3 regions of the Aeromonas molluscorum genome follow, and region 1 is predicted to be linked to each of the others. Evidence: riboswitches for the same ligand, from Rfam matches in the RefSeq annotation. Region 1 holds a riboswitch; each other region holds the start of a gene.
What was found. Region 1 has a riboswitch for cyclic di-GMP ahead of ACSMDR_RS07480 (glycosyl hydrolase family 18 protein). Riboswitches for the same ligand answer to the same signal wherever they lie in the genome.
Positions count from the first base shown of each region.

Region 2: linked by a shared signal. The riboswitch ahead of ACSMDR_RS09730 (response regulator) and the one ahead of ACSMDR_RS07480 (glycosyl hydrolase family 18 protein) in region 1 are both predicted to bind cyclic di-GMP.
Region 3: linked by a shared signal. The riboswitch ahead of ACSMDR_RS06600 (glycosyl hydrolase family 18 protein) and the one ahead of ACSMDR_RS07480 (glycosyl hydrolase family 18 protein) in region 1 are both predicted to bind cyclic di-GMP.

Region 1 covers NZ_JBPQCY010000001.1:1,541,229-1,550,704, reverse strand. Annotated here, with positions in the region: gene ACSMDR_RS07530 (LysM-like peptidoglycan-binding domain-containing protein) at 1-105, opposite strand, end outside; gene ACSMDR_RS07525 (methyl-accepting chemotaxis protein) at 206-2,308, opposite strand; gene gltX (glutamate--tRNA ligase) at 2,658-4,073, shown strand; gene ACSMDR_RS07515 (glutamyl-tRNA synthetase) at 4,089-4,220, shown strand; gene ACSMDR_RS07510 (glutamyl-tRNA synthetase) at 4,236-4,382, shown strand; tRNA gene ACSMDR_RS07505 (tRNA-Ala) at 4,605-4,680, shown strand; tRNA gene ACSMDR_RS07500 (tRNA-Ala) at 4,709-4,784, shown strand; tRNA gene ACSMDR_RS07495 (tRNA-Ala) at 4,849-4,924, shown strand; tRNA gene ACSMDR_RS07490 (tRNA-Ala) at 4,984-5,059, shown strand; tRNA gene ACSMDR_RS07485 (tRNA-Ala) at 5,119-5,194, shown strand; cyclic di-GMP riboswitch class I at 5,536-5,622, shown strand; gene ACSMDR_RS07480 (glycosyl hydrolase family 18 protein) at 5,734-8,763, shown strand; gene ACSMDR_RS07475 (chemotaxis protein CheV) at 8,916-9,476, shown strand, end outside.
Region 2 covers NZ_JBPQCY010000001.1:1,967,182-1,976,657, reverse strand. Annotated here, with positions in the region: partial or broken gene lfhA (lateral flagellar biosynthesis protein LfhA) at 1-2,037, shown strand, start outside; cyclic di-GMP riboswitch class I at 2,230-2,317, shown strand; gene ACSMDR_RS09730 (response regulator) at 2,539-2,784, shown strand; partial or broken gene ACSMDR_RS09725 (sigma 54-interacting transcriptional regulator) at 2,883-3,053, shown strand; gene ACSMDR_RS09720 (hypothetical protein) at 3,044-3,187, shown strand; gene ACSMDR_RS09715 (sigma 54-interacting transcriptional regulator) at 3,154-3,429, shown strand; gene ACSMDR_RS09710 (AAA-type ATPase lid domain-containing protein) at 3,435-3,833, shown strand; partial or broken gene lfiE (lateral flagellar hook-basal body complex protein LfiE) at 3,838-4,163, shown strand; partial or broken gene ACSMDR_RS09700 (flagellar M-ring protein FliF) at 4,181-4,646, shown strand; partial or broken gene ACSMDR_RS09695 (IS481 family transposase) at 4,641-5,591, opposite strand; gene ACSMDR_RS09690 (hypothetical protein) at 5,679-5,852, shown strand; gene ACSMDR_RS09685 (flagellar M-ring protein FliF C-terminal domain-containing protein) at 5,943-6,938, shown strand; gene fliGL (lateral flagellar motor switch protein FliGL) at 6,925-7,953, shown strand; gene ACSMDR_RS09675 (FliH/SctL family protein) at 7,966-8,658, shown strand; gene lfiI (lateral flagellar FliI-like assembly ATPase LfiI) at 8,651-9,476, shown strand, end outside.
Region 3 covers NZ_JBPQCY010000001.1:1,380,326-1,389,801, reverse strand. Annotated here, with positions in the region: gene ACSMDR_RS06615 (TonB-dependent hemoglobin/transferrin/lactoferrin family receptor) at 1-468, shown strand, start outside; gene ACSMDR_RS06610 (3-phenylpropionate MFS transporter) at 790-1,929, shown strand; gene ACSMDR_RS06605 (hybrid sensor histidine kinase/response regulator) at 2,007-5,495, shown strand; cyclic di-GMP riboswitch class I at 5,680-5,767, shown strand; gene ACSMDR_RS06600 (glycosyl hydrolase family 18 protein) at 5,881-8,475, shown strand; gene ACSMDR_RS06595 (putative RNA methyltransferase) at 8,734-9,476, opposite strand, start outside.

The DNA of each region.
Region 1 (9,476 bases):
CAAGCTGGCGGCGTTGATACGTTCAAGCAGGGATCCTTGAGACTCGTCTTTATGACGCTGTGTCCGTCTGTTATGGCCACGGGGGCGACGATCCGGGGTGGGCACGGCAGTTACCTCTCACTACAATTGCCTGCCATCAGGCAAATCAGGCGCCTATGGTAAACGGACTCGCCCCCGAGGGGGAGAGCCCGTGACAGGAAAATTATCAGCGCAGTCTGAATTGCCCCAGTAATTGCTGTAATCGTTCCGCTGCCTGACGCAGAGCCTGGCTGGCATTGGCGGTCTCGGCTGCATCCTGGGCTATCTCGTTTGCCAGGGTGTTGGTCTGTGCCAGATTGCCAGAAACCGTCTCGGAGACAGAGCTTTGCTCCTCGGCGGCGGAGGCTATCTGGTAGGTCATGTCATTGATGGTGGCGATGGCCTGATAGATGCTGCCAAGGGCGGCCTCTGCGAGGTCGGCCTCGGTCACGGCCTGCTGCGTCAATTGCTGGCTCAGGCTGATGGCAGAAACGGCATTGGTCGAGCTGTGACGTATCTTCTCGAGCAGCTCCTGAGTGTTTTGTACGGCTTGTTGAGTGTTGCGGGCCAGTTGGCGCACCTCATCGGCCACCACGGCGAAACCACGGCCCTGATCCCCGGCCCGGGCGGCTTCGATGGCCGCATTGAGCGCCAGCAGGTTGGTCTGATCGGCGATGTTCTGAATGACGGTAAGAATGCTGGTGATCTGTTCGCTATCCCGGGCCAGTCCCTCGACGACCTCGGCCCCTTTGCCCGCCTCTGCCGCTACCTTGTGCATCGACTGGATCACTTGCTGGAAGCGCACCTTGCCCTCATCGGCCGCGCTCTGGGCCTGCTTGGCGGAGTCGGCAGTGTTGTTGGCATGGGTAGCCACCTCCTGACTGACATAAGACATCTCCTGGACCGCGGTCAGCATCTGCTCCATCTCCGCCTGGTGAGATTGCAGGTTGCGATCCGTCTGGCCCGCGATGCGGTCGGTATCGCCAGCATGGCGGTTCACCTCGCTGGCGGTACCGAGTACATCGCCGAGCAACCCTTGCAGCTTGTCGATGAAGCGGTTGATGCCCTTGGCCAGATCGCCCAATTCATCCACTGAGTGAGCCTGGAGTCGCTTGGTCAGATCCCCTTCTCCGTCAGCAATGTCATCCACCAGGCTGACCATCTGCCGAATTGGACCCGTGATGCTGCGAGCGATAAACAGCATGGCGGCCAGGGCCAAGACCAGTACCAGCAGGGCACTTATCAGCTGCTGGCTCATGGCGGCACGGTTCAAGTCGTTGAGCTGAGCTTCGAGTTGATCGGCGCGGGCCAGCACCACCTGATAGGGCAGGGTGACGATGATGGCCCAGTTGCGGTGCATGCCAGGTACCTGAATGGGGACAGAGATCCGGAATGCATCGTTGAGTTCCTGGCGCTGCACCTCTGGTTTGAGGTATTGGCGCCACTCCTGACCGAGCCGTTGTGTGGCCGAGCTGCCGAGCAGGGCCGCATCGCCGCTGGTACCTGTGATGACGCCGGCGGCGCTGACGATCAGTGTCTCACCCTTGCCGTCATAGATGTTGTCATTGAGGCGCCTGGCTTGCTGGTTGATGGAATCGACCGCCAGATCCAGTGCCGCAATCCCCTTGAACTTGCCATCCACCAGTATGGGCGTGGTAATAGTGCTTACCAGTACCTGCTGGCCGTTGATGTCGACCTTGAAGGGATCGATGAGGCAGGATTGCCCCTGCTGTTTTGGGCAGGCGTAGTAGTCGTTGGCCGGGTTGCCAAAGTCATCCGTGTCGCTTTTCTCGATGGAGAGCAGCAGGTCTGAACCTATGGTTGAACCATCGCGATAGAAGTAGGGCACAAAGCGGCCCTGACCATCGCTGCCCATCTCGCCCTGGCCTGCGAAAGAGGCATCCTCTCCCTCAAAACCATTGGGTTCGAAGCCTGCGAAGGCGCCATAAAGTTGCGGCTCAAGGGCCAGCTGGGCTTTTAGCAGATCATTGACCTGCTGGCGGCTGAGGCTGAGCTTTCCTTCCTGTTGCAGCGTCAGGACGCTGGCCATCTGTTGGGTATAGGAGAGCCCCTTTTGCAGTAGCTGGGTGATGGCGGCCGCCTCGGCGCGGGCTTCGGCACTCACCTTTTGCCAAGCCTCTTCTTGCAGAGCCTCGCGACTGGAGCTGACGGTCAGTTGCTGTGTCTGGCGACCCGAATACTGGGTCTGCAGGATGAGGATCACCAGAGCCAGGGTCATGGCTATCCCGGCCATCACCAGGATGCGATGGGAAATAGAACGAAACTGCATAGCGCTTCCCTTGTAGTGGGGTAAAGTTGGTTGAAATATCGGCTTGGTAGGTGAAATCTCCAGCTTTTGTTAACAGTAGAGCCGAAAGTAGCGAAAGATTTTGCGATCCCCCTCATATCCGTGGCGGAAGGGATTCACTCTTGCCCAGATCCCGGTCCAGATTTACCCATTCAGGGCTTTGAACGTGCACTGGCCGATTTTTCCACCCGGTTGCAGGGGCTAACTGTTCAGGTTGCCCCTCTTGGAGAGCGGCGATCAATGTCCGGTTTTCCCATCCGGGGGCGGGAGTGCTAAAATGCGACGGTTTTTCTAACGCATTGGCCCAAGGCCCTCTACACAAGGCTTAAAGATGAAAGTCAAAACCCGTTTTGCGCCCAGCCCGACCGGTTTCCTGCATGTCGGCGGTGCCCGTACCGCACTCTATTCCTGGTTGTTTGCAAAGAGCCAGGGTGGCGAGTTCGTGTTGCGTATCGAGGATACCGATCTGGAACGTTCCACCCAGGAGGCGATCGACGCCATCATTGAGGGCATGGAGTGGCTGGAGCTGAACTGGGATGAGGGCCCCTACTACCAGACCAAGCGTTTCGACCGCTACAACGGCATCATCGACGAGATGCTGGCCGATGGTCGTGCCTACAAGTGCTACTGCTCCCGTGAGCGGCTGGACGCGCTGCGCGAAGGTCAGATGGCCAGCGGCGAGAAACCTCGCTATGACGGCAAGTGCCGGGATGCCGCCCACGATCATCCGGCCGATGCGCCGCACGTTATTCGCTTCCGCAACCCGACCGAAGGTTCAGTGGTGTTCGATGACCACGTGCGTGGCCGCATCGAGTTCGTCAATACCGAGCTCGATGATCTGATCATTCGCCGTACCGATGGCGCGCCGACCTACAACTTCTGCGTGGTGGTCGATGACTGGGACATGGAGATCACCCACGTGGTGCGTGGCGAAGATCACATCAACAACACCCCGCGCCAGATCAACATCTACAAGGCGCTGAACGCGCCGGTGCCGGAGTTTGCCCACGTCTCCATGATCCTGGGGGACGACGGTGCCAAGCTCTCCAAGCGCCATGGCGCTGTGTCCGTGATGCAGTACCGCGACGACGGCTACCTGCCGGAAGCGCTGCTGAACTATCTGGTGCGTCTGGGCTGGTCCCACGGCGATCAGGAGATCTTCACCCTGGACGAGATGATCAAGCTGTTCAGCCTGGATGCCATCTCCAAGTCCGCCTCCGCATTCAACACCGACAAGCTGCTGTGGCTGAACAACCACTACATGCGCAGTCTGGATCCGGCCTATGTGGCCAAGCATCTGGCCTGGCACATGGAAAACCAGAAGATTGACACCAGCAAGGGCCCATCACTGCCAGAAGTTGTTACGCTGCTGGCCGAGCGCTGCAACACCCTGGTAGAGATGGCCGCCCAGAGCCGCTATCTGTTCGAAGATTTTGAGGCCATCGACGAAGCCGCTGCCAAGAAGCACCTGCGCGGCGTGGCTGCCGAGCCACTCACTCTGGCCAAGGCCAAGCTGGCTGCGCTGGATAGCTGGACCACCGAGGCGCTGCACGAGCTGATTGAAGCGACTGCCGCCGAGCTGGGTCAGGGCATGGGCAAGGTCGGCATGCCGCTGCGCGTCGCGGTGACCGGTCTGGGTCAGTCCCCGGGTATCGACGCCGTGATGGCGTTGGTCGGCAAGGAGCGAGTACTCGCCCGTATCGACCGTGCCCTGGCGTACATTGCAGCACGGATGGCCGCCGAGTAAGCTTGCCGTCGGACATTGCCGTCACCGGTCTGGGATAATCTCTCACCGGGTATCGACGCCGTGATGGCGTTGGTCGGCAAGGAGCGAGTACTTGCCCGTATCGACCGTGCCCTGGCGTACATTGCAGCACGGATGGCCGCCGAGTAAGCTTGCCGTCGGACATTGCCGTCACCGGTCTGGGATAATCTCTCACCGGGTATCGACGCCGTGATGGCGTTGGTCGGCAAGGAGCGAGTACTTGCCCGTATCGACCGCGCCCTGGCGTACATCGCAGCGCGCATGGCGGCCGACATCATCGCCTCCCACTGACAATAAAGGGTTCCCGCGAGGGGGCCCTTGTTGTGTGTATACAAGACGAATTTGTGACCAAAAACAGCAAGATAGCGATAGGGTTGCTGGTAAAAACAGCTAAATGCCCGAATTTTGACTAAACGCGCCAGTCGGCGTTATTTTTGGGTTGACAGCAAAGCGGTCGATGCCTATCATGCGCCTCCGTTGCCGGAGATAACTTCGTCAGCGCCGAGGTGAGTTGGGGTTATAGCTCAGCTGGGAGAGCGCTTGCATGGCATGCAAGAGGTCCGCGGTTCGATCCCGCGTAGCTCCACCAAATTCTTCTCGGACAATCTGGAATCAAAGGGGTTATAGCTCAGCTGGGAGAGCGCTTGCATGGCATGCAAGAGGTCCGCGGTTCGATCCCGCGTAGCTCCACCAGGTTCCTGATTGAAAATGAAGTACCCAGGGCAGTGCGGTGTGTATCACCCAGGCCGACCTTTGTGGGGTTATAGCTCAGCTGGGAGAGCGCTTGCATGGCATGCAAGAGGTCCGCGGTTCGATCCCGCGTAGCTCCACCACTATTTGCAGTAAAAGGCAACGGGCCGCCAGAACCCGTTGTCTAATGAAGAAAGAATTTGGGGTTATAGCTCAGCTGGGAGAGCGCTTGCATGGCATGCAAGAGGTCCGCGGTTCGATCCCGCGTAGCTCCACCACTATTTGCAGTAAAAGGCAACGGGCCGCCAGAACCTGTTGTCTAATGAAGAAAGAATTTGGGGTTATAGCTCAGCTGGGAGAGCGCTTGCATGGCATGCAAGAGGTCCGCGGTTCGATCCCGCGTAGCTCCACCAATTTCTTTTTACAAGAAAGCCAAAGGCCACCGCATCGCGGTGGCCTTTTTGCTATCTGCCTCCTGCCTGCGCGGCCATTCCCGACATGGATTGTCGTTTCATCCAGCATCTTGTGGTGCCATCCCCATGAGATGGCTCACAGTTCCAGCTCATCAAATCAGCGGTTTTGAACATACCTGTGTGGTTGCTTTTGTTGATAACTGCATTAATTGCCGCATGTTCGCAGCTAACTGGCTACTTTTTCTGCTTTTTCTGTGAGTACCTCAAACATATTTTCCTTTGTGAATGAAGATTGAGCATTTGCGGGCGACTTCCTATACTCGGGCTGTTCCAGATGGAATCCAGGTAAAGAGCAAACCGGCTGAAAGGTCGGGACGCAAAGCCTCCGGTCTACCGACTTCAGGGTCCAGGATAGCGGGGTTACCCAGGTAAGAGTCAGTGGCGCGTCCATCGTCAGCTGCCTTCTTCGTCGTACCTGTTGCGGTTGTGCTTTGCCTTGGTCAGCGTTTTGCCAAGACAAAAACAAGGATGATAACAAGATGCAACAAGTCTTAAGACCAAGTCGGCTAGCCATGCTGGTCGCCCTCGCGTCCCTGCCCGGTTGGGCACTCGCGGCCTATCCCGCCTATCAGGCAGGCACCGCCTACAAGGCTGGCGATATCGTCAGCAATGCCGGTAGCCTCTACCAATGCAAAGAATTTCCCTACTCAGGCTGGTGCAGCGGTGCGAGCTCTCACTACGCCCCGGGTACAGGCACTGTCTGGGCCGATGCCTGGACTCTGTATCAGGATGCCAATCCGCCTGCGCTGGATCTGACCCTCTCTTCCCCTGCCGCGGGCAGCTCGGTGAGCGTGGGGGTCGAATTGGCCCTGGCCGTCAATCTGATCGGTGGCAGTGACGCCGTGACCCAGGTGGTCTATCTGGTCGATGGCAGTCAGGTGGCCGCCATCACGGCAGCCCCCTGGTCGGCCAGTTGGGCCGCCAGCGGAGTGGGTGTCCATCAAATCACGGCTCGGGCGCTGGACAAGGATGGCAAGAGCCTCGATGAAGCCCAGGTCAGTGTGACAGTGACGGCCGTAGTTGCCCCGGAGGCGCCCAAGGCCAGCATCACCAGCCCGGTGGCCGGGGCCAAACTCACTCTGGGCCGCGCCGTCACGGTGACCGGCAATGTGACCGATGCCAATAACGACGTGGCCAGGGTCGAGCTCTATGTCGATGGCAAGAAGGCAAGTGAGGATACCAGCGCCCCCTGGCAGCTGAGCTGGACGCCGCAGACCAAGGGCAGTGCCGCGCTGACCCTGGTTGCCGTAGACAGCCAGAACCTGTCGGGAGAGTCGGCCCAGGTCGATGTCCAGGTGGAAGAAGCTGCCTTGCCGCCAACCGGTGGCAACCTCTCCTGCGACGTGCGCCAGATCTATCGCGCCGACGGCAGCGAGTGCATGGGGGATGACCATGGCCGTCGGGTCATCGGTTATTTCACCTCCTGGCGCACCGGCAAGAATGGTCTGCCCTCCTATCTGGTGAACGACATCCCCTGGGACAAGATCACCCACATCAACTATGCGTTTGCCGCAGTGGATGAGCAGAGCCATCTCATCAAGGTGGATGACGCCGCCACCAAGCTGACCTGGGAAGGGGTGCCGGGCGCTGAAATGGATCCCGAGTTTGCCTATCAGGGTCACTTTAACCTGCTCTCCAAGTACAAGAAGCAATATCCGGACGTGAAGACCTTGATCTCCGTAGGCGGCTGGGCCGATACCCGTGGTTTCTATGCCGCCACCACCAAGGGCGACTGCTCGGTCAATACCGCTGGCATCAATGCCCTGGCCAACTCGGCGGTGAGCTTCATCCGCCAGTACGGCTTTGATGGGGTGGATATCGACTACGAATATCCGACTTCCATGAAGGATGCGGGCAATCCCAATGACTTCCCGCTCTCCAATCTGTGCCGTGGCAAGCTGTTTGCAAACTATGAAGTGCTGATGAAGACGCTGCGCGAGCGGCTCGACAGCGCTGGCACCGAAGATGCGCGCAAGTACATGCTGACCATAGCGTCACCGGCGTCAGCTTATCTGCTGCGCGGCATGGAGAACTTCCAGGTCACACCGTATCTGGATTATGTCAACCTGATGACCTATGACTTCCACGGTGCCTGGAACAACTTCGTGGCCCATAACGCCGCGCTGTTCGACAACAAGGCGGATCCGGAACTGGCCCAGTGGGGTGTCTATAACCAGGCTCAGTTCGGTGCCATCGGCTATCTGAACGCCGCCTGGGCGGCACACTACTTCCGTGGGGCCATGGCGGCCGGCAAGATCAACGTGGGTGTCCCTTATTACACCCGTGGCTGGCAAGGTGTCACCGGCGGTACCCATGGTCTCAATGGCAAGGCAGCCCTGCCAAGCCAGAGCGACTGCCAACCGGGTACCGGCGGCAGTACCATCCCTTGCGGTAATGGTGCGGTCGGCATCGACAACATCTGGCACGATCTGGACAAGAACGGCAATGAGATAGGTGGCGGCGCCGTGCCCATGTGGCATGCCAAGAACCTGGAGCATGCGGCTAGCCTCGGCATTACCAGCATGCCGAGCTATGGTGCGGCCTGGGGTCTGGATGCCAATAACCCGGCCGATGTGATCCAGGGTCAGTACGTGCGTTACTACGATGACAAGGCGCATGCGCCCTGGCTCTGGAACGAAGAGAAGAAAGTGTTCCTCTCCACCGAAGATGAAGAGTCCATGGGGCACAAGCTGGACTACATCATCAATCGGGGTCTGGGTGGCGTCATGTTCTGGGAGATGGCGGGGGATTATGATTTTGATCCCGCCAAGAACGAATATGTCATGGGCAGCACGCTGACCAGCCTGGCGTATGACAAGTTCGCCACGGCGAGCAAAGCCAATTTGCAGCAGAACGATCTGCCTGCGCCTGCGGCTCAGCTCGACATTGCCGTCAGCCTCTCGGGCTTCAAGGAGGGGGATTCCAACTATCCAATCAACCCAACGCTTAAACTGACGAATAAGTCGACCCAGACCATTCCGGGCGGCACTCGCATCGAGTTCCTGATGCCGACCTCTACCTCTGACACCATCACGGATCAGAGCGGCATGGGACTGACAGTGGTCGAGAGCGGTGGCAACCAGAACTCGGATGGCATCGCGGGCGAGAAGGACTTCCACAAGGTCGCCTTGACCCTGCCGAGCTGGAAGGCCTGGGCCCCGGGGACGGATGTCGAAGTTGCCATGACCTATTATCTGCCGGCGGCGGGTGTGCCAAGTGGCATGCGCCTCGTCAGTGGTAGTCAGACCATAGGCCTGAAGTCCGACTTCCCGGCGCTCTCCGAAGCGGTACTGGGTGGTGGCGGTGATCCTGGCACGGGCGGCACGACGTGCAGCTCCCAAAGCGTCACCCCGGCGGCCTATCCGGCCTACCCTAGCTGGCCCCAGGGAGACCATGCCAATGCCAACGATCGCATGACCAATGGCAGCGCAGTCTGGCAGGCGAACTGGTGGACCAGCAGCGAACCCAAGGCGGGGGACGGCAGCTGGAAGCTGGTCTGCAGCTACTGAGGTGCAAGTTAACAATGCAAGCGGGGCCCTGGCCCCGCTTTTTTTATCAAGAAAACCCCGGTGGCGGCCGACATAACATAATAATGGCCGTAGTACCGGGATCGGCGAGTCCCTATACTGGACCGCATTCGGATTGGGAGAGAAGGGCAATCATGGCGAGCATATTGGATTCAGTGGATCAACGTACCCAGCTGGTAGGGGAGAATCGCCTGGAGTTGCTGATGTTTCGACTCGGCTCCCGTCAGCTGTTTGCCATCAACGTGTTCAAGGTGCGCGAAGTGGTGAAACTGCCCCACCTGAACAAGATGCCGGGCTCTCATCACAACATCAGCGGCGTGGCCAACATCCGCGGTGTTTCCATCCCCGTCATCGATTTGCGCAGTGCCATTGGCATGCGTGGCCAAGCCCAGGAGGGAGAGGCCAACCTTATCATCACCGAATATAACCGCACCATTCAGGGTTTCCTGGTCGGTCAGGTTGCCAACATAGCCAACATGACCTGGAAGGACATATTGCCGCCGCCGCGCTCGGCGGGTCGTGCCAACTACCTTACCGCCATCACCCGCCTGCGGGAGGGGGACAGCGAGCAGATAGTCGAGATCATCGATGTGGAGAAGGTGCTGGCCGAGATCATCACCTATGACATCCGCATCTCCGAAGCTGTGCTGGATCGGGAACTGCTGCCGCAGATGCAGGGGCGCAAGGTGCTGATC
Region 2 (9,476 bases), 430 kb from region 1:
CCGCGATCCCGATGATGCTCCTGGCCATTCTGGCCATGATGATATTGCCGCTGCCGGCTGGCCGCTGGATGCTCTGTTTACCTTCAACATTGTGTTGGCAGTGCTGGTGTTGCTGGTCTCCGTATCGGCGCGTTGCCGCTCGATTTTTCCGTCTTCCCGACCGTTCTGCTGGTGGCCACCCTGATGCGACTGTCGCTGAACGTCGCCTCGACCCGCGTGGTGTTGCTGCATGGTCATGAAGGGCATGAAGCGGCGGCAAGGTCATCAGGCATTTGGCGAGGTGGTGATAGGTGGCAACTCTGTCGTGGGTCTGGTGGTCTTCGTGATCCTGATGATCATCAACTTTGTGGTGATCACCAAGGGTGGGAGAGCGGAATATCCGAGGTGTCTGCCCGCTTTACCCTGGATGCCATGCCGGGCAGCAGATGGCCATCGATGCCGACCTCAATGCCGGCACCATGGATCAGCATCAGGCGCGAGCAAGGCGTGATGAGATCGCGAGGGAAGCGGATTTCTACGGTGCGATGGACGGCGCGTCCGATTCGTGCGCGGTGATGCGATTGCCGGCATGCTGGTGCTTATCATCAACCTGGTTGGCGGCCTTGCCATCGGTATTTTCCAGCATGCCCTGCCGGTTGCCGAAGCCTTCCAGCGCTATGCCCTGCTGACCATCGGTGATGGTCTGGTGGCCCAGATCCCTTCGCTGCTGATGTCCACCGCTGCCGCCATCATTGTGACCCGGGTCAGCGATGAAGGTGAGATGGCGGATCAGGTGGGTGACCAGATCCTGGCATCGCCCCGGGTAATCTACACTGCCGCTGCCATCATGCTGGTACTGGGGCTGGTGCCGGGCATGCCATGCTGGCCTTCCTCAGCTTTGCCGCCGTACTGGCCTGGGCTGGCTGGAGCGTGAGCAAGCGGGCGGCCAATACCCCGGATCCGGATGCCGCGCAAGAATTGACTCGTCCAGCTGCCCAGCCGGAACCGCAAGGGCTGGAGTGGCAGGATCTGCCGCCAGTCGATACCGTCGCCATCGAACTGGGTTATCGGTTGGTGCCGCTGGCGGAAGCTGACAAAGGTGCCGAAGCTGTTGGCTTGGGTGCGCGGTATTCGCAAAACTCTATCGGAGCAGTACGGTTTTCTGCTGCCCGAGATCCGGGTACGTGACAACCTGCAACTGCAGCCCGATCAGTACCGGATCAAGCTCTCAGGTGTAGGCACTGGCGTCCGGTAACGTTGATTGTCAGCGTCTGATGGCCATCAGCAGTGGTGAGACCTATGGTGCGCTGGATGGAGCTGACCCAGGATCCTGCATATGGCATGAGCGCAGTCTGGATTTCACCGGAGAGCAAGGCCAAGGCGCTGAATCTTGGCTATTCGGTGGTGGATTCTGCAACGGTGATCGCCACCCACGCCAGCAAGCTGCTGCGTGAGCAGCTTGATGCCCTCTTTGGTCATGACGAGGTCGGCAAGCTTGGGCAACATCTTGCTGTCCAGTCTGCCCCGTCTGGCGGAAGAGCTCAATCTGGCCCTGACCCAGATGCAGCAGTTGCCAGTTTTTCGGCAATTGCTAAAGGAACAGGTCAGCCTGACCGATATACGCACGGTGGCGACGACCCTGCTGATGCCAGCGAGCTGACCAAGGATCCCGTGCTGCTTGCTTCCGATGTTCGTTGCGCCTTGAACGCCAGATTGTGAGACAGGCGATTGGCAGCCGTGATGTACTGCCACCTTCACGCTCGATGACCGTCTTGAGCAGACCTTGCTGGCGGCCATGAACCAGTCGCAGCAGCAGGGGAAAATCCAGCTGGACAGTTTTCCGGTTGATCCCCAACTGCTGGCACAGTTGCAGCAAAATATGCCGCTGGTTAAAGAGCAGCTGCAGCAGCAGGGACATGCCCCGGTACTGGTGGTCATGCCTCAACTTAGACCCTTGATGGCGCGTTATGCCCGTTCATTTTCAAAAGGCCTCAAAGTGCTCTCTTATAATGAAATACCGGAAGATTTAGAGTGGAGGTTATTGGTACGCTAGGCTGAAGCGGAACTGCCATGTTAATGAACTGACATGGAAGAATATATTCCGCCTATCTACTTGAATTGTAATTATAAGCCGTTATGATGTGACGGTTTTGACAGTCGGCCGTCAAAGATAAATAACAAATATAACAATTCACATGTGCCATGCAGTCACCACTAATTTGGTGCTGTCTTGTCCAAATACGGGCAGTCGCATGAAAAAGGCAAACTGAACTGAAAAGTCAGGACGCAAAGCCTCCGGTCTAATAGCAGGAATGCTAATGATAGCGGGGTTGCCAAGGCCATTGTTACCGCCTTGATATCACTTCTCACCCAATAGATGACGTCAGTGCCAGCGTACCTGGTGCGTCTTTTATTTCGGCATTTCAGTTCTGTTGATTGTTTTGTCCACAATCACGGGTTCGGTTCCTGCTTTCGGATTTATCTATCAAAAAAAACTCAAGGCCAATCGCTATTGAGAGTGCTCCCCATTTGTTATTGATTAATCTTCATCTATGGCAAATGGAAACGATATTGCAGGAATATTGTTGCACAGGGATATGCATTTCCTGTGTCGATTCCATCAGCAAATCGAAGTTAATTCTCGCTGATAATTCCGTTGATTTAATCCTGCTCGATATGGATGCCATGACCGAAGCCGGTCCTCAATTGGTGCATGATTTCAGCGGTACTGATTGCGTGATCCTGGTTAATGAGCGTCAGGCCTATCTTGCGGCGGAAGCGATGCGAGCGGGGGCCATCGACTGACATCATCAAGCCCTTCAGTGGCCAGCAGATGGTTGATGCGGTGAAGGGGGCGCTGCGTCTGCGGCAGGCAATTCCAGATCTGATACGCTGTCTCCGCCATGAGCCTGCAAGTGTTGCAGCTTGCTCGCCGGGCAGCCGAAACGGCAGCCACCATTCTTATCGGTGGTGAGTCTGGAACGGGCAAGGAGCGTCTGGCGCGTTACATCCACGAGATGTCCAGCCGTGCTCACAAGCCGTTTGTCGCCATCAATGCGCCGCCATTCCCGAGTCCATGCTCGAATCCATTCTGTTTGGCCACAACGAAGGGGGCCTTCACCGGCGCGAACGGGTTCGCAGCCCGGCAAGTTCGAGCAGGCGCAGGGCGGGACCCTGCTGCTCGACGAAATCTCCGAACTGCCGTTGACGCTGCAGGCAAAATTGCTGCGGGTCTTGCAGGAGAAAGAAGTTGAGCGGCTCGGTAGCCATCAAACCATAGCGCTGGATGTGCGGATCATCGCCGCCAGCAACAAGGATCTGCGTACCCTGGCGGTTGCCGGCCAGTTCAGGGAAGACCTCTTCTACCGCCTCGACGTGTTGCCGATGAACTGGCCTGCATTGCGCGAGCGTCCCCGACGACATATTGCCGCTGGCGGAATATTTCATTGAACGGCATGCGCCCGCAGCAGGGCTATCGCCTCAGTGAAAATGCGCGCAAGCAACTGCTGGCTTATCAGTGGCCGGGCAACGTCAGGCAGTTGGACAATGTCATTCAACGTTCATTAATCATGGCTCGCGGATTGCATATTCAGGCGGTCGATTTGATGCTGCCCAGTTATGTCGCGGAACCCAGCGATGGATTGGCGGAAGTCCTTTCCGTCCCGGAAGGGCTGAGTGAGACGCGTCGGCATGCAGAATTTCAATTTGTACTAGAGACCTTGCGCCGCTTCCGTGGCCATCGTACCCGCACGGCAGAAGCCCTTGGGATGACGACCCGGGCACTGGATACAAGCTGGCGGCGATGCGTGAGCAGGGCATTGATATCGAGCAGCAGCTTCAAAACTAAGGGATAACGGCGTGAAGATTGAAATGATGTCATCACAGGCAACGCTCTTGCAGCAGATGCAGGAGATGCAGCAAGTTGCCACTCAGGCCCCTTTATCGAATCAAATGATGTCTCGAATGTGTCATTAGGTGACGCCATGCGAGATGTGGTCGGGCGGGTCAATGAACAGCAAAACATCGCCTCACGGCTGATGACCGCCGTGGATGCAGGCCAGAGCGATAATCTGGTTGGTGCCATGGTTGCCAGCCAGAAAGCAGGGCCTCAGTTTTCCGCCCTCATGCAGGTGCGAAACAAGCTGATGACCGGTTTTGACGACATTATGCGTATGCCGCTCTGAGGTAAGTGATGACTGAACTGGTAACGTCTCCTCAGGGGACCGCCTCTGATTCGCTCAAGATCAGGCTGCAAGAGGGATTACGCAATTGGCGTACCCTCTCCCATGACAACAAATCGATCCTGACCATAGCGCTGCTCGCCGCCATTGTGGCCGGTACCATTGTCGTTATCCTGTGGACCTCCAGCAAGAATGTGCCTCTTTACGGCAAGCAGGAGTTGTATGACACCGCCAACATCATGGAGATGTTGGAGAAAGAGCAGGTGCCTTTCAGGTTGGAAAAGAGTACGGGTCAGGTCCTTGTTCCTGAAAAGCAGCTGGCTCATGTCAGGATGGCGCTGGCGGCCAGAGGGGTGAGCGCGGCTATGCCGTCTGGTCTGGAAGGCTGGACGATGTTGGGACCGGGTACCAGCGAATTTATGGAGGGAGCGCGTTATCGTCATGCCCTGGAAGGAGGAGCTGGCCAGAACCATCATAGCGCTAGATGTGTAAACCGACCAGGTTGTTCACAGATTGATGACTCGACGGCTGGTAGCCCACAAATACTGGCATGAGGACGATGCCAGTTGTACTCATGCAGCCACGGTTGCAAGTGCTCTGCCCGTTGCTCTGACGAGTCATAGCTCCGTGCATAGGCCCCACTCACGCAGCGCGGGCTCGAATGAAGCGCTCTGCTTTGCCATTGGTTTGTGGTGTGAAACAAGGCTTGGTGCGCAGATGCTTGAGCCCCAGCCGACGCACACCTTCCTGGAAGCGTTTTGACCGGTAACAGGCTCCATTGTCCGTGAGTAGCCGACTGAAACGAATGCCGAGCCCGGCGTAGTAGTGAAGTGCCTGTAACAGCGCCAGGCAGGCACTGCGTCCCGTTTCATCAGGATGCAGAGCGCTGAACGCCACACGGGAGTGGTCATCAATCGCCACATGAACACACTCCCACCCTGCGCCGCGTGAGTCCTTGCTGCGGTCGCCGGTGATACGATGGCCGGGACGGTGGAAACGCCCCAACTTTTTGATGTCCAGATGCAGCAAGTCGCCCGGTTTCTCATGTTCATAGCGTTGTACTGGAACAGCTGGGGCCAGATTGGCCAATCGATGAAGTCCCATGCGCTGCAAGATGCGGGCGACAGTACTGTGCCCTATGCCCAGAGATTGGCTGATGTGCCGATAGGTCCGTCGCTGCTTGCGCAGTTCGATAATCCTCTGTTGGCGCTGGTCATCAATGGCATGGGGGCAAGATGCGGGTCGAGAAGAGCGATTGTACAAACCATCAGGTCCCTCCTGGCGATATCGAGTGAGCCACTTGTAAGCGGTGCGGACACTGACCCCGGCAGCGTGAGCGGCCTCTTCAACGCGCAGGCCCTGCTCAGGAATACGCTGGACAAGAAGCTGTCGACCAAAGACGGTTAATCGGGCATTTTTATGATTGTTCACTCGGGCACCTCGGATGATTGGTTTGGTTGGTGCCTCCAATTCTCCGGGAATGCCCGAGTGAACAACCTACAGAGAGATTACACCTAGATGCCGTGCGCAGTGCCCGCGTTCATCTGGCGATTCCAAACGCACGCTGTTCGTGGGCGTGATGAAGAGAAACCGAGTGCATCGGTAATGCTCGATATGCAACCGGGCCAATCCATCGAAGCGGGTCAGGTTGAAGCAATTGCCAATCTGGTGGCGGTAGTATCTCCGGAATGAAACCCAGCGCCGTCACAGTGGTTGACCCGGCCAGCTGCTCAGTGCAGAGTTGGGGAGCATTGTGTTCCGGGAAAGCAGAGCGTTCAGCAGATGGAATACGTGCGCAAGCTGGAGCAATACATACGTCAACGCGCCACCGACATGCTTTACCCCATGCTGGGTACGGGTAACTTCCGGGTTCAGATTGCAGCAGATGTCAACTTCAATGCGGTTGAAGAGACTCAGCAGCAGTTCGATCCGCAAGGTGTGATCACCAAGGAGACCAACAAGTCTGACAAGACGGTCGATGCCCTCGCCATGGGGATCCCGGGAGCCCTCTCCAATCGGCCACCCGAGACGGCGCCCCAGGCTGAACCCGCAGATGGCGCCGCCGCGCCTGCGGAACCGCCCCCCAAGAACGACAGCCGGACCGAGCGCCAGGAGAGCAGTCGTCAATACGAAAATAGCCGCACCGTGGTGCATACCCGCTATCAGCAGGGGCGACTCGAGCGGATGAACGTCTCTGTGCTGCTTAACGAGCAGACCGCGCCGAAAGATGGCTGGAATGAGGCTCAGCTTGGCCAGATCCGCCAGATGGTGGAGAGGGCCGTCGGCTTTGATACTGGTCGTGGCGATCAGATCAGTCTGCAGGTGTTCAACTTCACCGATGAGGTGCATGTCGCACCACCCGAATCCAGCTGGTGGGAGACCCCTTACTGGCAGGATTCCCTGCGCTATCTGGTCGGTGGTTTGCTCGGTCTGACCCTGGTGTTCTTCGGCATACGTCCCCTGGTCAAACATCTGGTTCGTACCCAGCAGCCAGGGGGAGTGGCAAACGAAGAAGAGCAGGAAGATCTGGAGCCCGAGCTTGGTCTGCCACTGCAACGCCAGACCGATGAGGCACTGGCCCCCCCCCATAGCAAAGGGCTCATCCGCACTGATGATGAGCAAGGGCCCCATTTCACGGCGCTGGATCTCGATGCGTTGCCCGAACCGGGCTCTGAACTCGAGGTACAGTTGAAGCATCTGCAGCTTCTGGTGGACAAGGACACGGCCCGGGTGGCCGAAGTGGTCAAAGCATGGGTGAGTAGTAATGAGCAACGCTAACATGAACCAGAGTGCAGTGGACATCGATATAGACAACCTGGAGAAGGCGGCCATTTTGTTGCTCAGCATGGGGACGGAGGCGGCCGCCAAGGTGATGCAGAAGCTGTCACGGGACGAGGTGCAACGGCTCATCTCCAAGATGGCGGGCCTGTCCGGGGTCAGCTCCATCGAGGCGAAGTGGACCCTGCAGCAGTTCTTCATCCAGTACCGGGAGCAGAGCGGCATCGCCAGCGCCTCCCGGGATTATCTGGAGCAGACCCTGGATCTTGCCCTGGGCCAGCGCCTCTCCCGCAGCCTGCTCGATAGCCTGTATGGTGACGCCATGAGCCAGGATATCCAGCGTCTGCAGTGGGTGCCTGCCGAGGTGCTGGCACGCTTCTTCCGCAACGAACACCCGCAGATGCAGGCGGTCTTACTGGGCTTCTTGCCACCCCAAACGGCCTCGGCCGTGCTCAATGCCTTGCCAGGATCGCTCCACGATGATCTCTTGGTTCGGGTTGCCGGACTCAACTCGGTGAGCGAACATGTGCTCGATGAGCTGCGACTCACGCTGGATCGTTGTCTGGCCTATGTGGCGGATCAGTCCGGCGCCAAGGTCAACGGGGTGCGTCAGGTTGCCGATATCCTTAATCGTTACCAGGGCAACAAGGAGCAGATGCTCTCCTTGCTGCGAGAGCGCGATGGCGACATGGCCCTCGAAATAGAGAAGAACATGTTCGACTTCATGGCACTGCGTCGCCAGAGCGACGACACCTTGCAACGTCTGGTACAGGAGCTGCCCGCCGATCTGCTGGCATTGGCTCTCAAGAATACCGAGACCAGTTTTCGCAAGGTGGTGCTCGGTGCCATGCCCAAGCGGATGGCCCAGTCCCTCGAAGCGCAGATCCAGGATCAGGGCAGTGTCTCTTTGCGCAAGGTGGAGCAGGCTCGGGACGAAATCATGCAACTGGTGCGGGAACTGGTCGAACAGGGCGAAGTCGAGTTCCAGCTGTTCGAAGAACCCACGGTCAACTGATGAGAGACAAGCATGCCTAACAAGATGCGCAAGTTGGCCCCGGGGGCGACTCGTCGCTACCGCTTCCCACAACTCGGCCAGGCCGGTGAGGGGGAGCCGAGCGAGCAGGAGCAGTTCGAGTTTGGCTATCAACAGGGAATGGAGCAGGGCCAGGATCTGGGGTATCAGGAAGGTTACCAGCAGGGGCTTACCAGTGGCCTGATCGAGGGTGAGAGTCGGGGCTTGGCTCAAGGCCAGGCTCGGGGCCTTGCCCAAGGGTTGGCTGAAGGGCGAGCCTCTTTCGACGAGGTCATGGTGCCTTTTGAGCAACTGCAGCAACAGTGGGATAGCCTCTGCCGGGCCCGCATGTTGCAACAAAAGCAGGTATTGGCCCAGTTGGTCGAGCAGGTAGCGCGGCGGGTCATCCAGGCCGAATTCACCCTCAACCCCCAACAAGTGTTGACGCAAGTCGAGCAGGCGCTTGCCAGTTTGCCGAGCCAGCCCGAAGAGTTGGTTATCTACCTCAATGAGGGGGACCGGCGTCGTCTGGCCGAACTGGGTGTAACCCGTTGTGCTGGCTGGCCGCTGCAACAGGATGCCGCCTTGGCCACGGGAGATGCCAGGCTCGAGACTCAGGCTGCGGTGATCGAAGTCAATACCGCGGAGCGGCTCGATGCCTGTCTGGACAAGATCAACAGCGCGCTGGATAGCAGCCTGAATGGATAAGCGTTTTCAGCAGGCGCTCAGTTCGGCACTGGATGACTTTGAACCAGCTCCCGGCTTTCGCCGTTATGGCCGCCTGGTCCGCGTCACTGGACTTACCCTGGAGGTCGTTGGCTGTCAGCTGGTGATGGGCCAACGTTGCCGGGTTGATACCGCTGGCGAAGGCTATCTGCTGGCAGAGGTAGTCGGATTTAATCGTGACGTCTCTTATCTGATGCCATTGCAGGCCATGAGCGGCCTCTATTCGGGCGCCAGAGTCTTGCCCATCTCGGGTGAGGAGACGATTCGGGTAGGGGAACACCTGCTTGGCCGCGTATTGGACGGCCTGCTACAACCTTTGGATGGCCTCCCTCTGGCGGAAGCCGGGGAGTGCGTCAGCTTGTTCAGCCCCCCCCTCAATCCGTTGCAGCGTACCCCGGTGCGCGAGCCGCTCGACGTAGGGGTGCGTGCCATCAATGGCCTGCTCACCGTCGGTAAAGGCCAGCGCCTCGGTCTGTTCGCAGGTTCTGGGGTCGGCAAGAGCATGCTGCTAGGCATGATGACCCGCAACACCACGGCACAAATCGTCATTGTTGGCTTGATTGGTGAACGAGGGCGTGAGGTGCGCGAGTTTATCGAACACAGCCTGGGCAGCGAAGGGCTGGCCCGGGCCGTGGTCATCGCCGCCCCAGCCGATCAGTCTCCGCTGATGCGGCTTCGCGCGGCACAGCTTTGTCATCGCCTCGCCGAATATTTTCGTGAGCAGGGGCAGGATGTACTGCTGCTGATGGACTCCCTGACCCGCTACGCTCAAGCCCAGCGTGAAATTGCTCTGGCCATCG
Region 3 (9,476 bases), 160 kb from region 1:
CAGTATCAGAACCTGGATGAAGCTACCACCAAGGGGGTCGAAGCCAAGGCCGACTACTGGCTCAATGATCTGGTCAATGTCTGGGGTAACCTGGCTTATATCGATGGCGAAGATGGCGAAGGCAACTACATCAATAGCCTGAGCCCCCTCAACGGTTCAGTGGGGGTCCGCCTCGAACAGCCAAATTGGAACATCAATACCGCGCTGCGCTTTGCCGATGACATGAACAAGGTCAGCAAGGACTCCCGTGGCAATGACAACATTCAGAGTGCCGGCTGGGGCGTGGTGGATCTCTATGCCCAGTTCAAGCCGCTGACCGATCTGCAACTCAACGTTGGCGTCTTCAACCTGTTCGACAAAGAGTATGTCAGCTACGAGCGGGTGGCGGGCCAGGCTGCCGGCACCGATACCCAGTACATGACGGAGCCGGGCCGCAACCTGAGCGCCAGGGTCAAGTACATCTTCTGATAGCCGGATATATGCAGGTGAAGAGAGGGGCTGCGGCCCCTCTTTTTATGGGCGCTTGCCAAGAGTGCCCTGTCAGCTGGTGTTATTGAGGCGTTGCCCCTGGCACCTTCCTCAGCCAATGGGCCAAAAAAGAAACCCGCCGGAGGCGGGTAGAAGGATTGCAACACTAACCAGGAGAGGTGTGTTACTCAATAGACAGCGGCCTTTTACCAATAGTTCAATTTTATTGATATTTTTCATGATTATCCGGGCGGGGTCGCTCGGGATCCTGCCCGGGAAATGGGTTATCATCTGCGTCCCGATCCGGCCCTGTGAGGTCCTATGCCTGCGTTCTCCTGGTTAGCCCTGTTTTTTGGCGCCTTCTATTTTGTCTATGGCGCCTATTTGCCGTTCTGGTCGCTCTGGCTGGAGGGGATAGGGGTCAGTGCCGAGGCTATCGGCATGCTGCTCGGTGCAGGCATGGCGATCCGTTTCGCGGGCAACTTGATGGTGATGGGACGTATCAAGGGGGCGGCCCAGCTGCTGCCGGTCACCCGGCTGCTCTGTCTGCTCTCCCTGCTCGCCTTCCTTGGTTTCTATCTCAGCCACCAGTTATGGTGGCTGGTGGCATTGACCCTGGTAGCCAACTTCATCTATCCGACCCTGATGCCCATGGGGGAGGCGCTGGCCACCCGCATGGTGCTGCAGACTCAACTCGATTATGGCAAAGTGCGACTCTGCGGCTCGGCGGCCTTCATCCTGGCTTCGACCCTGGTCGGGGCGCTCATCACCGACTGGGGCAGCCAGTGGGTGCTGCACATCATGGTGCTGGGCTTGGGGCTCATGCTGCTGCTCAGCTGGTTGCCACTCAGGCCAGCCCCGCAGAATGTAAAAGGGGAGCGAGCCCACGCTTCCCTGCGTGATACCCTCAAGAGCGCCGCGGTGCGCCGCTTCTTGCTGGTGACTGCGCTATTGCAGGGCAGTCATGCCGCCTATTACGGCTTTAGCGCCATTCACTGGAAAGCAGCCGGCTACAGCGGCACTACCATAGGTTATTTATGGGCCCTGGGAGTGGTGGCCGAGATAGCCATGTTCGCCGCCGACAAGCGCTATTTCAGCCGGTTTGGCGCCCAGCGTCTGTTCCTGATTGGTGCCATTGGTTGTCTGCTGCGCTGGGGTCTGCTCGGGGCAACCACCGAGTTTGGTGTGTTGCTGTTTGCCCAGTTGTTGCATGGGGTGACTTTTTGCATCAGCCACCTTGGGGCCGTCCGCTTCATGACCCGGGGGTTGGCACCCGAGCAGCTGATCCCCACCCAGGCGCTCTATGCCGCGCTCTCTCTCGGGATCACGGTGGCGGCGCTGATGACACTCTCTGGCCTGCTGTTTGAGCCTCTGGGCGGCGGCATCTTCTTCATCATGGCCCTAGTGGTGCTGCCGGTCTTTGTCTTGCGCCTCAAGCCAGAGCATCCATCGTCCGCCTGACTTGAGTTTTGTTACAAGGGGCCGATGCTGCGGTACGCCGGGCCCCGCTGCACACAGTTGATCACAAGGAGTGAGTCATGCACCAGGGATGGTTGCTCATAGGGTTGTCCCTCGCCTATCTGGGGCTGCTGTTTCTGATCGCCTTCGTGGCGGACAAAAACAAGCGCCGCCGCCTCAAGGGGCAACCCCTGCTCTACAGCCTGTCGCTGGCCGTCTATTGCACCTCCTGGACCTTTTTTGGCACCGTCGGTCAGGCGAGCGAGTCCCCTTGGTCGCCCTTGCCCATCTACCTCGGCCCCATGCTGGTGTTCCTGTTTGGCTGGCGGTTGCTGGCCCGACTTATCCTGGTCGCCAAGCGCGAGCACATCACCTCCATCGCCGACTTTATCGCCGCCCGCTACGGCAAATCCCAACGTCTCGCCATGCTGATAAGCCTGGTGGCCATCATAGGGGTGCTGCCTTATCTGGTGTTGCAGCTCAAGGCGATAGTGACCGGGCTGGATCTGCTGATGGCGGGGGATACCCTGGTCGGCAACACCGGTAATACCGGCCAGCTGGCCCTGGGAGTCACCCTGCTGCTGGCCCTGTTCAGCATACTGTTTGGGGCCCGCAACCTGGATGCGACCGAACACCACAGGGGCATGGTGGTGGCCATCGCCTTCGAATCTGTGGTCAAGCTGCTGGCCTTCATGGTGGTGGGAGGTTTTGCACTCTGGCTCATCCTGGGGCAGTCCAGCGAGAGCCGGGATCTGGTCACCCAGGCGTTCTTCGCCTCTGTGGTCGATGTCAGCCCAGGCAACTTGCTCGAACTCGCCATCTATACCCTGCTGACCATGTGTGCGGTGATCTGCTTGCCGCGCCAGTTCCATGTGACTGTCGTGGAGAACAATCAGGGCCAGGATCTGCACTGGGCGCGCTGGCTTTTCCCCGTTTATCTGTTCCTGATGGGGCTCTTTATCTGGCCATTGGCATTGGCGGGAAAACAGTGGGTCGGTGCCGGCATGGCTTCGGATACCTATGTGATCAGCTTGCCCATGGCGCTTGGCAATCAAGGGATGGCCATGCTGGCCTTCCTTGGCGGCACCTCGGCCGCGACCGGCATGGTCATCGTCTCCACCATCGCCCTGGCCATCATGGTCAGCAACGATCTGGTGTTGCCTGTGCTGCTGCGCCGCTTCTGGCAACAGGGCCGGGATGAGCGACTGGTTCATCTGTTGCTGCAGGTACGGCGTGGCGCCATCTTGCTGATCCTGCTGGCGGCCTGGGCGCTCTATCTCTGGCTCGGCGATCTCACTAGCCTGTCGCGCATCGGCTACCTCTCATTTGGCGCCGTGGCCCAGTTTGCCCCGGCGCTGTTGCTCGGCCTCTATTGGCGCCATGGCAACCGCAAGGGGGTCTATCTCGGCCTGGGGCTTGGGATCAGCCTCTGGTTCATCACCCTGCTGGCCGAGAGCGGCCTGCTGGCGGGCTCGCCTCTGGAGGCCATGCTGGCCCCCCCCGACTGGCCCGCATTTCGCGAGCTGAGTCTGGGGGCCTGGTGCCTCTTCCTCAGCCTGGTGCTCAACCTGTTCGGCTACGTGGCGGGCTCCCTGCTGACCCGGGCGGCGGTGAGCGAGCGGCTGCAGGCGGCCAACTTCGTCGGTCAGCCCAGTCGTGATCAGGCGGCACTCTATCAGGCCAAGGTGAGCGTCAAGGAGCTGGAGATGCTGGCGGCCCGCTTCGTCGGCCCGAGCCGGGTCAAGCGCTCCTTCGGGCGCTTCGCCGGTGAGTCCGGTGGCACCTTGGCACCGCACATGCAGGCCAGCGCCGCCCTGATCGCACATACGGAGCGGTTGCTGGCCGGGGTGTTTGGCACCTCGTCGGCCAGGCTGGTACTCGCCTCCGCCCTGCAGGGCCGCAACATGCAGCTCGAGGAGATAGCCACCATAGTGGACGAGGCTTCGGATGTGCTGCGCTTCAACCGTGGCCTGTTGCAAGGGGCGATCGAGCACATAGGGCTGGGTATTTCTGTGGTGGACAGGGAGCTGCGGCTGGTTGCCTGGAATCAACGTTACATCGAGTTGTTCCAGTATCCGGCCGGACTTATCCAGGTGGGACGCCCCATAGAGGAGATCATCCGTCATAACGCCGTCAAGGGGCTGTGCGGCCAAGGAGAGGTCGAGGCCCACGTGGCCCGGCGGGTCGGTTTCATGAAGCGCGGCAGCGCCCACCTCTCTTCCCGGGAGCGCCCGGATGGCCGGGTTATCGAGCTGCAAGGCAATCCCATGCCCGGGGGGGGCTTCGTCATGACCTTCGCCGACATCACCCCCTTTCGCGATGCGGAACGGGTGCTGCGTGAGGCCAATGAACATCTGGAGGCGCGGGTGGCCGAACGAACCCGTGAGCTCTCGGCCCTCAACAGCCAGCTGCGCACCGTCAACGAGCAGGTTGAGCGGGCCAATCACTCCAAGAGCCGTTTCCTCGCGGCGGTGAGCCATGATCTGACTCAACCGCTCAATGCTGCCAAGCTGTTTACCTCCTCCTTGATTGAGACCTTGCCCGATGAGGGAGAAGCGGCCCGTCTCGCCCGTCACATCGATGATGCCCTGGGGGCGACCGAGGATCTCATCACCGACTTGCTCGACATCTCCCGGTTGGAGGCGGGCAAATTCAAGGCCAAGAAGCTCGATTTTGCCCTGGCGGATGTCTTTGACAACCTCAAGGCCGAGTTCGGGGTACTGGCCCAGGCAGGAGAGATAGAGTTTGCCGTGGTCGATACCCGGCTGGCCGTACACAGCGACGTGCGCTTGTTACGCCGTGTGCTGCAAAACTTCCTCACCAATGCATTTCGTTACAATCCCGGTGGACGGGTCTTGCTCGGTTGTCGCCGCCAGGGTCAGCAGCTGCGCATCGAGGTATGGGACACCGGGCCGGGCATCCCCCTGGACAAGCAGGAAGCCATCTTCGAAGAGTTCCAACGTCTGGATCACTCCCGCACTGCCCGTGAGCAGGGACTGGGGTTGGGTCTGGCCATCGCCCGCGGTATTTCGCAGGTGTTGGGACATCAGCTGACACTGCGCAGCTGGCCCGGGGCCGGCTCTGTGTTTGCCATCAGTCTCAACCTCGCCAGCCGCCCCTTGGTTGCCAGAACAGCCCTGAGCCCTGAGCCTCGGCGGGATAGCCAGCTGGCCGGGGTGCGGGTGCTCTGTCTCGATAATGAACCCGAGATACTGGTTGCCATGGCCTCCCTGCTGGGGCGGTGGGGCTGTGAGGTACGCTGCGTGCAGGACTTGGCCCAGGCCCTGACACTGGTGGAGACCTTCAAACCGGATCTGGTGCTGTCCGATTACCACCTCGACGATGGCAAGACGGGGTTGCAGGCGTTGCATATGCTGCGTCTTGCCCTCGGTACCGGCGTGGGGGGCATCATCATCAGTGCGGATCGAAAAGGCGAACTGCAGGCCCAGATCCGTGAGCATGGTTATGGCTATATCAGCAAGCCGGTCAAGCCACTCAAGCTCAGGGCGCTGATGAACAGCATGAGCGGGACCTGCAAACTTGATGATGATCACGAATTAACACATTAGTCTTCTGTTTGCAGGTAAACCACTTGGCAGAGGATCGTCGCATAAATGGCCTTTTAAGCCGATAAATTGCGTATTTTTGTGCTATTTGAATCCCTGCGACAAGGGGTGACTCACCTGGGGGGTTTGCTGCCTGCTCGGTTGGACCTTATATTTCCTTGGCGATTATTTTGATCGCGAATCAAGTTGTGCCAAAGGGCAAACCGGTCGAAAGGCCGGGACGCAAAACTTCCGGTCTAAGGGTCTGTTGTACCTAAGATAGCGGGGTCACCACAGGACTGTGTTTCCAGCTGGACGCCAAGCCAGCCTGGAATGTTGTCTGCTGTACCTGTCTGACATGCGTTGCCTTTTTCGTAAATAAAATGATAAACGAATAAGGAAATTCAACATGTTAAGTCCGAAACCCTCCTTGCTGGCCTTGATGGTGGCCGGGCTCTTTGCCTCCTCCGCCTATGCCGCAGCCCCAGGAAAGCCGACCATCGGATGGGGTGAAACCAAATTTGCCATCGTCGAAGTGGATCAGGCGGCGACCGCCTACAACAAGCTGGTGACCGTCCATGCCGACGGCGCCCCGGTCAGCGTGAGCTGGAACCTCTGGTCCGGCGATGTGGGTCAGACCGCCAAGGTGCTGCTGGACGGCGTCGAGGTGTGGAGCGGCCCGTCCGGTGCCTCCGGCACCGCCAACTTCAAGGTGACCAAGGGCGGTCGCTACCAGATGCAGATCGAGCTATGCAACGCCGGTGGCTGTACCCGATCCGATGCCAAGGAGATAGTGGTCGCCGACACCGACGGCAGTCATCTGTTGCCCCTCAATACGCCGCTCCAAGAGAACAACAAACCCTACACCAACAAGTCCGGCAAAGTAGTCGGTACCTATTACGTGGAGTGGGGCGTCTATGGCCGCAAGTTCACGGTCGACAAGATCCCGGCCCAGAACCTGACCCACATCCTCTATGGCTTTACCCCCATCTGCGGTGGCAATGGCATCAATGACAGCCTCAAGGAGATCGAAGGCAGCTTCGAGGCGCTGCAACGAGCCTGTGCCGGGCGTGCCGACTTCAAGGTGGCCATGCATGACCCCTGGGCCGCCATCCAGATGCCCCAGGGCAACCTCAAGGATTTCGATGAGCCGTATAAAGGCAACTTCGGTAACCTGATGGCCCTGAAACAAGCGCATCCCGACCTCAAGATATTGCCATCGGTCGGTGGCTGGACCCTCTCCGACCCCTTCTATTTCCTCGATGACAAGAGCAAGCGCGACACCTTCGTCGCCTCGGTCAAAGAGTTCCTGCAGACCTGGAAGTTCTTCGACGGGGTAGATATCGACTGGGAGTTCCCGGGGGGGCAGGGAGCCAATCCCAGCCTGGGTGGCCCCAATGATGGTGCCACTTATGTGACCCTGATGAAGGAGCTGCGCGCCATGCTCGACGAGCTGGAGGCCACCACAGGTCGCCAGTACGAGCTGACCTCGGCGATCAGTGCCGGTGGCGACAAGATTGCCAAAGTCGATTATCAGGCGGCGCAGCAGTACATGGATCACATCTTCCTGATGAGTTACGACTTCAACGGAGCCTGGACCAATACCGAACTGGGTCATCAGACCAACCTGTTTGAAGCGAGTTGGGATGCCAACACCAAGTACACCACCGACAAGGGGGTCAGGACGCTGCTCGGCCAGGGTGTGACCCCGGGCAAGATAGTGGTCGGGGCGGCCATGTATGGCCGCGGCTGGACCGGGGTGAATGGCTACCAGGCTGGCAACCCCTTCACCGGCACCGCCACAGGGCCGGTCAAGGGCACCTGGGAGAATGGTGTGGTGGATTACCGCCAGATCGTGAATGACTACATGGGGGCTGGCTGGGAACAGGGTTATGACGAGGTGGCAGAGGCACCTTATGTGTTCAAGGCCAGCACCGGGGATCTCATCACCTTCGACAACGATCGTTCGGTCAAGGCCAAGGGGCAGTATGTGCTGGCAAACCAGCTCGGCGGCCTCTTCTCCTGGGAGATTGACTCGGATAATGGTGACATTCTCAACGCCATGCATGAGGGGTTGGGAAATGGCAGTGGCACCTCCCCCGTCAACAAGCCGCCCATTGCCAACGCGGGCAAGGATCTCGGCGTAACAGGCCCGGCGAGCGTGACCCTGGACGGTTCGGCCTCCCGAGATCCCGAAGGCTCGGCCATAGGCTACGGCTGGATGCAGGTATCAGGTCCGGCCGTCCAGTTGGCGGGAGCCAATCAGGCGCAAGCCAGCTTCAACCTGGATGAGGTGTCTCAGGACGTCAATCTGGTGTTCGAATTGACGGTGACCGATGCCGATGGACTCACAGCCAAGGATCAGGTCGTGGTGACCAACAAGGCACCTCAGCCCAATCTTGCGCCAGTCGTGGTGCTTCCTGCCACCGCCAAGGTCGAGTCTGGCAAGCAGGTGAGTATCCAGGCGCAGGCCACTGATCCCAACGGGGATACCCTCAGTTACCAGTGGACGGTACCGGCCGGCTTGACCGCCACCGGGCAGAGCAGCGCGACCTTGGTCGTGACGGGGCCGAGCGTCACTGCCGAAACCGGTTATGACCTGAGTGTGACCGTCACCGACGGCGCCCTGGATGCCCAGGCCAGCACCCGGCTGACGGTCACGCCGGTGAGTGGTGGTGGCGATTGTGGCGCCACCGATCCGGATGCTGCCAATTGGCCTGCCTGGAGCGCCACGACCACTTACAACGGTGGCGAGAAGGTGAGTCATGGCGGCCTGGTCTGGCAGGCCAAATACTGGACCCAGGGCAATGAACCGAGTCGCAGCAGCGATCAGTGGAAGCTGATAAGCCAGGTGCAACTGGGTTGGGATGCCGCCGTGGCCTACAACGCGGGCGAGCTGACCACTCACAATGGCCACAACTGGAAGGCCCAGTACTGGACGAAAGGGGAGGAGCCCGGCGTTGCCGTTGTCTGGCAAGATATGGGCGCCGCTAGCTGCCCTTGATACGCGAAGATATGTGATAAAGAGCAAGCTGAAGGAGAGGGGCGCTTAATGGCGCCCCTTGTTATTTTTGCAGATCCAGGGTCGTCCGCAGGGACAGAGCCTGGCGGCTGGTGTCGGCGGCGCAGCATTAAGAAAGGCTGTGTGAAACACCATACCCGTACCGGCGTTCCACCTTGCTTTCTGGCGGGAGACTGCGGGTAGCCAAGAGGCATCCCTGGCGAGTGGAAACAACAAAGACCCCTCGGGGGCCTCTATTGTTTAGCTGATGAGCGGCTTTTGCCACAGGCTCAGCAACAGATCCTGTTCCAGCTCATCCGGACCTTGCTGGGTAAACAGATGGCGCTGTTCGGCGTCGGCGCGCCAGCCAAGACGGCTGGTCTCGAGCACGAAGCCGCGCAGGCTCTGATCCAGATTCAGGGAGAACTGACTGCGCTGCTGAGCGATCTGGCTGAGGCCGGTCAAGGTCGGCCAGCTCAGGGGATGTTCCATGCTGACCGGATTGAGGCTGACTCTCAGCTGCCACTGATGGCGCGGACCGGGCTGCAGATAAAGCAGATAGCCCCCCGGTGCCAGCCAGTCACACAGTTGCTCCGTCTTGACCTTGAGATCGTTGACCAGCAGCAAATCGGCTTTGCCCGATTGCAGTGGCGCCCGGGCCGGATCGGCGATGATGAAGCTGGCATCCGGTTGTGCCTTGCTGGCGGCGAAGATGGCATTCTTGGCCAGATCGACCCCACCGAAGCGCCAGCCGGGCAGACGCTCAGCCAGAGCACGGCAGTAGTAACCTTCGCCGCAACCGAGGTGGACAAGCTCCCGTTCACCCAAGGGGGCGAGTAGTGTGGCCATGGCCTCGACCAGGGGCTGCATGTGGCCCTGTTCCAGAAAGTTGCGCTTGGCGCGCATCAGGGAGCGGCTGTCACTATCTTTGGGGTTTTTCTTGCCCGGGATGAGATCCAGATAACCTTCCGGTTCAGGATCGAAGTGATGTTTGTTATCGCAAT